2 regions of the Sphaerotilus montanus genome follow, and region 1 is predicted to be linked to the other one. Evidence: riboswitches for the same ligand, from Rfam matches in the RefSeq annotation. Region 1 holds a riboswitch; the other holds the start of a gene.

Evidence for each region. Region 1 has a riboswitch for glycine ahead of gcvT (glycine cleavage system aminomethyltransferase GcvT). Riboswitches for the same ligand answer to the same signal wherever they lie in the genome.
Region 2: linked by a shared signal. The riboswitch ahead of BDD16_RS19645 (D-amino acid dehydrogenase) and the one ahead of gcvT (glycine cleavage system aminomethyltransferase GcvT) in region 1 are both predicted to bind glycine.

The regions. Positions count from the first base shown of each region.
Region 1 covers NZ_JACCFH010000001.1:3,546,083-3,550,275, forward strand. The annotation lists gene gcvP (aminomethyl-transferring glycine dehydrogenase) at 1-126, opposite strand, end outside; gene gcvH (glycine cleavage system protein GcvH) at 216-587, opposite strand; gene gcvT (glycine cleavage system aminomethyltransferase GcvT) at 650-1,783, opposite strand; glycine riboswitch at 1,843-1,982, opposite strand; glycine riboswitch at 1,995-2,100, opposite strand; gene BDD16_RS23075 (nuclear transport factor 2 family protein) at 2,123-2,509, opposite strand; partial or broken gene BDD16_RS16180 (NADPH-dependent 2,4-dienoyl-CoA reductase) at 2,621-4,193, opposite strand, start outside.
Region 2 covers NZ_JACCFH010000001.1:4,312,840-4,317,032, reverse strand. The annotation lists gene BDD16_RS19660 (cytochrome b/b6 domain-containing protein) at 1-122, shown strand, start outside; gene BDD16_RS19655 (DUF1993 domain-containing protein) at 107-631, opposite strand; gene BDD16_RS19650 (DUF924 family protein) at 736-1,317, shown strand; gene BDD16_RS19645 (D-amino acid dehydrogenase) at 1,370-2,626, opposite strand; glycine riboswitch at 2,663-2,760, opposite strand; glycine riboswitch at 2,767-2,856, opposite strand; gene BDD16_RS19640 (M20 aminoacylase family protein) at 2,953-4,155, opposite strand; gene BDD16_RS19635 (Bug family tripartite tricarboxylate transporter substrate binding protein) at 4,181-4,193, opposite strand, start outside.

The sequences.
Region 1 (4,193 bases):
GCGGCTGGCCGGGCCGATGGCCGCCAGCATGCGCGCCTCGTCGGCCGCGTCCGGGCCGATGTGGCGGGCGGTGAATTCGCTGGCGTTTTCCAGATCGGCGAGGCGGGGCAGGGCGGTGTGTGGCATGGCGGCGGGGCTTCGGGGCGGCGGTTCAGGCAAAGGCGCGGCCTCGACCAGGCGGGATGCGCGGTCGGACGGCGTGGTTGGCGGGTGGATCAGCCCTGGGTGAGGGCGTCGTAAGCGGTGGTGTCCATCAGCGCGTCGAGCTGCGAGGCGTCCGACAGCTTCATCTTGAAGAACCAGCCGGCGCCCAGCGGGTCGGTGTTGGCCAGCGAGGGATCGTCGCGCAGGGCTTCGTTGACTTCGGTGACTTCGCCCGACAGCGGGGCGTAGACGTCGGCGGCGGCCTTGACCGACTCGACCACGCCGGCGACGTCGCCTTGCGCGAAGGTGGTGCCGACGGCCGGCAGGTCGACGAACACCACGTCACCGAGGGCGTCCTGGGCATGGACCGTGATGCCGACCACGGCAGCAGCGGTGTCGTCGGCGTTGATCCATTCGTGGTCGGCGGTGAACTTGAGGGACATGGTCGGGCTCCTGGGGAAAGGCAATCAAAATCAAAAGCGGGGGACGGTGAAGCGCCAGCGCCTCAGCCGCGGAAGTATCGGTGAGGCGCGAACGGCATGGCCGTGACCCGCATCGGCACGCGCTTGCCGCGCACCTCGGCGAACAGCTCGCTGCCGATGCCGGCGTGGTTGGCGGCGACGTAGCCCATCGCGATCGGCTGGCCGACCGTGGGGCCGACGGTGCCGCTGGTGACGCGGCCGACCGGGTGGCCGTGGCCGTCGACCAGCGGCGCGCCTTCGCGGACGGGTGTGCGCTCCAGCCCGGTCAGCCCGATGCGCCTGGTGGCCACACCTTGGGTGAGCTGCGCGCCGAGGGCGTCCTGGCCCGGGTAGCCGCCTGCGCGCGCACCGCCGGGGCGGCGCACCTTCTGGATCGCCCAGGTCAGGCCGGCTTCCACCGGGGTGGTCGCGGTGTCGATGTCATGGCCGTAGAGGCACAGCCCGGCTTCCAGGCGCAGCGTGTCGCGCGCGCCCAGACCGGCGGCTTCCACTTCGGGCTGGGCCAGCAGCGTGCGGGCCAGCGCGATGGCGTGGGTCGCGGGCACGGAGATCTCGAAGCCGTCCTCGCCGGTGTAGCCCGAGCGGGTGACGAAGCAGTCGGTGCCGGCGAGCGCGAAGTGGCCGCCGCTCATGAAGGTCAGCGCCGCGACGCCGCCATTGATCCGCGCCAGCGCATCGACCGCCTTCGGTCCCTGCAGCGCCAGCAGCGCGTGGTCCGGCATCGGCACGATCTGGCAGCGGTGGCCGATCTCGGTGACGAGGTGGCGCGTGTCGGCGTCCTTGCAACCGGCGTTGACGACGAGTAAGAGGTCGTCCGCGCGGCGGGTGATCATCAGGTCGTCGAGCAGGCCGCCCGCGGCGTTGGTGAAGAAGGCGTAGCGCTGCTTGCCGACCGGCAGGTCCAGCACGTCCTGCGGCACCAGCGACTCCAGCGCGGCGGCGGCGTCCGGGCCGACCAGGCGCAACTGGCCCATGTGCGAGACGTCGAACAGCGCGGCCGATGCGCGGCACTGGCGGTGCTCGGTGATGATGCCGGCGGGGTACTGGACCGGCATTGCATAGCCGGCGAAGGGCACCATGCGGGCGCCCAGTTCCAGATGGAGTTCGTGCAGCGGCGTCTGCAGCAGCGGCGAGGAGGAGGTGGCGTCGGCGGACATGGACAGGCTCTAGAAGGGCAACTGATCTTGAAAGGATCGGTCCACCGATGGTCGGTGGTGGTGCCCTCGCTGTCCGCTTTACCTGAGAGATTGACGCGGCCCCGGTGTGGCCGGTGCCGCGCTTGCCCCTTCGGTGGACCGCGATCGCCGCCGACCTGTGGGTCGACGCAGCGCGCGGTCTCTCTCCAGTGAGGTGACGCCGCCCTGCGGGCGACGTTTGCCAGTCCTTTTGCCTGAGCGTTCGAAACCCCGTTTCAAGGGGGCCTCTGCGCCTTCGGCGGCCGGCTCGGGGCGCGGCTCTCTCCTGGCGGCGTGCAGTTTAACCGCAGATTCGCCGTTTCAGGCGGCCGGTTTCGCGGCTTTGTAAGCGGCCAGGTACGGCGCCAGCCGCTGTCCCATCTCGTCGCCGAGCGCCTGCAGCCCGCTCATCGGGCGCACCATCACCTCGAACTCGGTGATCTTGCCCTCCGCATCGAACTGGATCACGTCCACGCCCTTGAGCGACTTGCCGTTGACGCTGGCGCTGAACTCCAGCGTCACGCTCAGGCCGTCGGCGCTGGCCATCTCGCGGTGGTAGGTGAAGTCCTCGAACACCTTGGCCACGGTGGACAGGATCAGTTGCACCACCTGCGCGCCGGGGTAGGGCGTGTGGGCCATCGGCGAGCGGAAGACCACCTTGCGGTGCAGGATCGCGCCGAGTTCGCTCAGGTCGCCCTGCGCAACCATGCGGTGCCAGTGCGCGAGGCTTTTGGCGACGGCGGCCGGCAGGCGCTCGGACAGCGTGGCGACGGGTGCGGCCTGCGCGCTCGCCTCGGCCGCCGCGGGGTCGAAGCCCAGCGCCAGCTCGGTGCCCTGCTTGATCGCGCGCTTGGCGTCCAGCTCGGCGGCCACGTCCGCGCCGCCGATCAGGTGGACGCTGCAGCCCGCCGCCTGCAGCGCGGCCTGCAGTTCGCGCTGCGGATCCTGCCCCGCGCACAGCACGACCGTGTCCACCGGCAGCGTCATCTCGCGCTCGCCGACCGTGATGTGCAGCCCGTCGTCGTCGATGCGCCGGTAGGTCACGCCGGGCACCATCTCGACCTGCCGGTTCTTCAGCGAGGTGCGGTGGATCCAGCCCGTGGTCTTGCCCAGGCCGTCGCCCACCTTGCTCGCCTTGCGCTGCAGCAGCATCACCTGGCGCGGGTTCGGTTCGATGTGCGCCGGGGTCAGGCCGCCGCGGTGGGCGTAGGCCGTGTCCACGCCCCATTCGGCGAAGAACTTGGCCTTGTCGAGGCTCGGGCTGGTGCCTTCATGCAGCAGGTATTCCGCCACGTCGAAGCCGATGCCGCCCGCGCCGATCAGCGCCACGTTCCGCCCCACGGCGCACTTGTCGCGCAGCACGTCGAGGTAGCCGACCACTTTCGGGTGGTCGATGCCGGGGATGTCGGGCGTGCGCGGCGTGACGCCGGTGGCGAGCACGACATGCTGGAAGCCGGCGTCCACCAGTTCCTGCGCCGCAACCCGGTGGTTCAGCTTCAGCGTCACGCCGGTCAGCGCAATCTGTTTGCCGAAGTAGCGCAAGGTTTCGTAGAACTCTTCCTTGCCCGGCACCTGCTTGGCGATGTTGAACTGCCCGCCGATCTCGCTGCCCGCGTCGAACAGCGTCACGTCGAAGCCGCGCCGCGCCGCCGTCGTCGCAAACGCCAGCCCCGCCGGCCCAGCACCGACCACGGCGACACGGGCCTTCGTCGTGGCGGGGCGCTCGATCAGGATCGTCTCGTGGCAGGCGCGCGGGTTCACCAGGCATGAGGTGATCTTGCCGCCGAAGGTGTGGTCGAGGCAGGCTTGGTTGCAGCCGATGCAGGTGTTGATCTCGTCGGCCCGGCCCTCGGCGGCCTTGCGCACGAAATCGGCGTCGGCGAGGAAGGGCCGCGCCATCGAGACCATGTCGGCCATGCCGTCGGCCAGGATCTGCTCGGCGACTTCGGGTGTGTTGATGCGGTTGGTGGTGATCAGCGGGATGCCGACCTTGCCCTTGAGCCCTTGGGTCACCCAGGCGAAGGCGGCGCGTGGCACCTTGGTGGCGATGGTCGGGATGCGGGCCTCGTGCCAGCCGATGCCGGTGTTGAGGATCGTGACGCCCGCGGCTTCCAGCGCCTGTGCGAGCTGAATGACTTCCTCCTGCGTCGAGCCGCCTTCGACCAGATCCAGCATCGACAGCCGGAAGATGAGGATGAACTCGGCGCCGACCCGCGCCCGCGTGCGGCGAACGATCTCCAGCGCAAAACGGATGCGGTTTTCATACGCGCCGCCCCATTCGTCGTCGCGCTGGTTGGTCTGCGCGGCGATGAACTCGTTGATCAGGTAGCCCTCGGAGCCCATGATCTCTACCCCGTCGTAGCCGGCGCTTTGCGCGAGGGCGGCGGCGCGG
Region 2 (4,193 bases), 770 kb from region 1:
CGATGCTCACCGGGCGGATTCCCGGCGCCGGCCCGGATCTGGCACAGCGCAACCACGGGTTCGTGGCGGCGCTGCTGATCGCGGCGGTGGTCGGGTTCTGGCTGGTTCAGGCCGCAGCCTGAGCCCCCACCAGGTAATCCACCTTGCCCAGGTCCACGCCGTTGTGGCGCAGCAGCGCGTAGGCGGTGGTGACGTGGAAGAACACGTTCGGCAGCGCCCAGTGCTTCAGGTAGTCCTCGCCCTTCATCGTGCGGGTCGAGCCGTCGCGGCCGACGGGGAAGGTGATGTCCTTGTCCTCGGTGCCGTCGAGGGCGGTGGGCGGCACGGTGACGAGGAACGCCAGCGTCCTGGCGATGCGCTCCTGCAGTTGGGCGAAGGTGGTTTCGTCGTCGGCGAACTTGGGGGCGTCGAGGCCGCCGAGGCGCGCGGCGGCCAGCTTCGCGGCGTCGCAGGCGATGCGCACCTGCGAGGCGAACGGCAGCATGTCTGGCGCCAGGCGGGCCTGCACCAGCACGTTCACGTCGAACTTGCGGGCGGCGGCGGACGCTTCGGCCTTGTCCATGCAGTGGCTCAGGTTGCGCAGCATGGTGGTGAAGACGGGGAGGCTGGCGGAGGACATGGAGATGGTCATGCGGGGTTCCTTGGTGGTGACTCGGGACAGTCCACGACGCTAGCAGTTTTTTCTCGTGGATGCAGAGTCCTGCCATCGTGAAACCAGTCGTACCATCGATCGCCATGCAACCCAACCCAAGCGCCATCCTCGACTTCTGGTTCGGCCCCGCCACCGACCCCGCCCACATCCACTCCCGCCCCGAGTGGTTCCGCAAGGACCCCCAGCACGACGCCGAGATCGCCCGCCGCTTCGGCCCGCTGATCGACGAAGCCCTTGCCTGCGGCCTGCAGGACTGGACCGCCACCCCCACCGGCACGCTCGCGCTGATCCTCGTCCTCGACCAGTTCACCCGCAACACGGGCCGCGACACGCCGCGCGCCTTCGCGGGCGATCCGCGGGCGCTGTCATTGGCGAAATCGCTGGTCGCGTCTGGTGCGGACAGGACGCTGACCGGGGTGCAGCGCCAGTTCGTCTACCTGCCCTTCGAGCACGCAGAAGCGCTCGCCGACCAGGACGAGTCGATCCGCCTGTTCGCGCAGCTCGGCCGGGACGAACCGGCGCTGGCGGGCTTGCTGGAATGGGCCGAGCGGCACCGGGTGATCGTGGCGCGGTTCGGGCGGTTTCCGCATCGGAATGCGGCGCTTGGCCGGACGAATACCGCCGAGGAAGCCGAGTTCCTGAAGCAACCTGGCTCGGGGTTCTGAGGGGGGAGTGGCGGGTGGGTCCTCGCTTTCGCGAGGATGACGAGGGTGGGGGTCAGGGGCGCGTGAAGGCGAACTCCAGCTCCGGCGCCAGTCCGCTGACGATGCGCGCCACGCTCTTGCCCGAGCCGCAGGCGTGGGTCCAGCCGAGCGTGCCGTGGCCGGTGTTGAGGAACAGGTTCGGGACGCGGGACTGGCCGATGATCGGCACGTTGCTCGGTGTCGCGGGGCGCAGGCCGGTCCAGAACTGCGCCTGCGCCGTGTCGCCCGCGCCGGGGAAAAGCTGTTCCGTGCGCCGCACGATCGCCTCGCAGCGCACGCGGTTCAGGTCGCGGCTGTAGCCGTTCAGCTCCGCCGTGCCGGCGATGCGCAGGCGGTCGCCCAGGCGCGAGAAGACGAGCTTGTACTCGTCGTCGGTCAGCGAGACCTGGTGCGCCATCGCCGCGTCCTTCACCGGCATCGTCACCGAGTAGCCCTTGGCCGGGTAGATCGGCAGCCGGATGCCCAGCGGCTGTGCCAGCAGCGGGCTGAAGCTGCCCATGGCCAGGACAAACGCATCGGCGCGCAGCCGCTGGAACGCCCCGTCAGCATCGGTCACCTCGACATGGTCGATCCGGCCACCCACCTCGCGCAGCGCCATGACGTGGTGCCCCATCAGGAAGCGCACCCCGTCCTGCCGGCAGCGCTCGGCCAGCGCGAGCGTGAACTGGCGCGCATCGCCCGACTCGTCTTCCGAGGTGAAGGTCGCCCCGGCCAGCTGCGGCCGGATGTGGCGCAGCGCCGGCTCCAGCCGCACGGCTTCGTCCGCCGAGATCACGCGCCGGTCGCAGCCCAGATCGCGCATCTGCGCCGCGGGGGCTTCGGCGGCGTCGAACTCCTTCTGGCTGGTGTAGAAGTGCAGGATGCCCTGGGTGCGCTGGTCGTATTGCAGGCCGAGGTCGCGCCGCAGTTGCTGCAGCGTGTCGCGGCTGTAGGTGCCCAGGCGGACGATCTGCGCGATGTTGTGGCGGGTGCGGGCGGGCGTGCATTCGCGCAGGAACTGCAGGCCCCAGCGCCACTGCTGCGGATCGGCGCGCAGGCGGAACAGCAGCGGCGCGTCTTCCTTGCCCAGCCACTGCAGCACCTTGAGCGGCGCGGAGGGGTTGGCCCATGGCTCGGCGTGGCTGACGGAGATCTGGCCGCCGTTGGCGAAGCTGGTTTCGGCGGCGGGCGCGGCCTGCCGGTCGATGACGGTGACGTCGTGGCCGAGCTGGCGCAGGAAATGGGCGGACGTGGTGCCGAGCAGGCCGGCACCGAGGACGATGACTTGCATGAGAAAGACGCTTGCGCGCTGGTCATGCCGCTCCCCCTGTCCTTGGTACCTGAGAGATTCAGCGCCGGGACGGTCCCGGTGCCTTGCTCCTTCGGTGCTTCACCCCCCGTGGTGCGGGCGTGGAGTCTCTCCAGACGGCGTGTGTGCTTGCAGTGCGTGGACCTGAGCGTTCATGGGAGTTTGCGCCTTCGGTGACCGGCTCGGGGCCGGTGCTCTCCTGCTGTGAATCGATTCTATCGATCAACCGCTCCCGTCATTCCCGCGAAAGCGGGAACCCACTGGTCGGGTGGGCCCTCGCTTTCGCGAGGATGACGGGGGTGGGTGGGTCATTCTTTCACCAGGAACCGCTCGGCCAGCCGCACCCAGTAGGCGGCGCCGACCGGCAGGTTCGCGTCGTTGAAGTCGTAGCCCGGGTTGTGGACCATGCAGGCCGACGCGGCCGGGCTGTCGCCGCCGCCGCCCTGCTCCCCCAGCCCGTTGCCGATCAGCAGGTAGCTGCCTGGCACGCGCTCCAGCATGAACGCAAAATCCTCGCTGCCGGTCAGCGGCGGGCCGTTCAGCGTGACCTTGTCGGGGCCGAGCAGGTCGAGTGCTACCTCGCGGGCAAACGCGGTTTCGGCCGGCGTGTTGACCAGCACCGCGTAGCCGGGACGCCAGTCGATGCGCGCCGTGCAGCCGAAGCTCTCCGCCTGCGCCGCGACCTGCGCCCGGATGCGCCGCTCCAGCAGCGCCCGCACCTCGCGGTCCAGCGCCCGCATGCTCAGCTCCAGCCGCGCGCTGGCCGGGATCACGTTGTTCGCCTGACCGGCCTGCAGCGCGCCGACCGTCACCACCGCCGCGTGCAGCGGATCGACATTGCGCGAGACGATGGTCTGCAGCGCCATCACGAGGCTGGCCGCGGCGACGATCGGGTCGGCGGCGCGGTGGGGCATCGCGCCGTGGCCGCCGACGCCCTCGATCGTGATGGTCGCGTAGTCGGAGGACGCCATCGCGGCGCCGTCACGGAAGACAAGGTGGCCTTGCGCGATGCCGGGCATGTTGTGCATCGCGAAGACAGCGTCGCACGGGTAGCGCTCGAACAGTCCGTCCGACATCATCCGCAGGGCGCCGCCCCCGCCCTCTTCGGCGGGCTGGAAGACCAGGTGCAGCGTGCCATCGAAGCTGCCGTGTTCGGCGAGGTGGCGCGCCGCGGCCAGCAGCATCGCGGTGTGGCCGTCGTGGCCGCAGGCGTGCATCAGGCCGGGCCGGGTGCTGGCCCATGCGACGCCGGAGGTCTCGTCGATCGGCAGCGCGTCCATGTCCGCGCGCAGCCCGAGCCGCCGCGATCCCGTGCCGCGCACCAGACGACCGACCACGCCCGTGCCGCCGACACCGCGTTCGACCGTGTAACCCCAGCCTTCGAGCTTGTCGGCGACGAGTGCGGCGGTGCGGTGCTCCTCGAAGGCGAGTTCGGGGTGCTGGTGGAGGTCGCGGCGCAGGTGGACAAATTCGCCGATCCGGGTGCGCAGTGCGTCGAGCAGGTAGGTCATGGCGTGGCTCGTTCTCGGCCGCGCGTCACTGCGCTTCG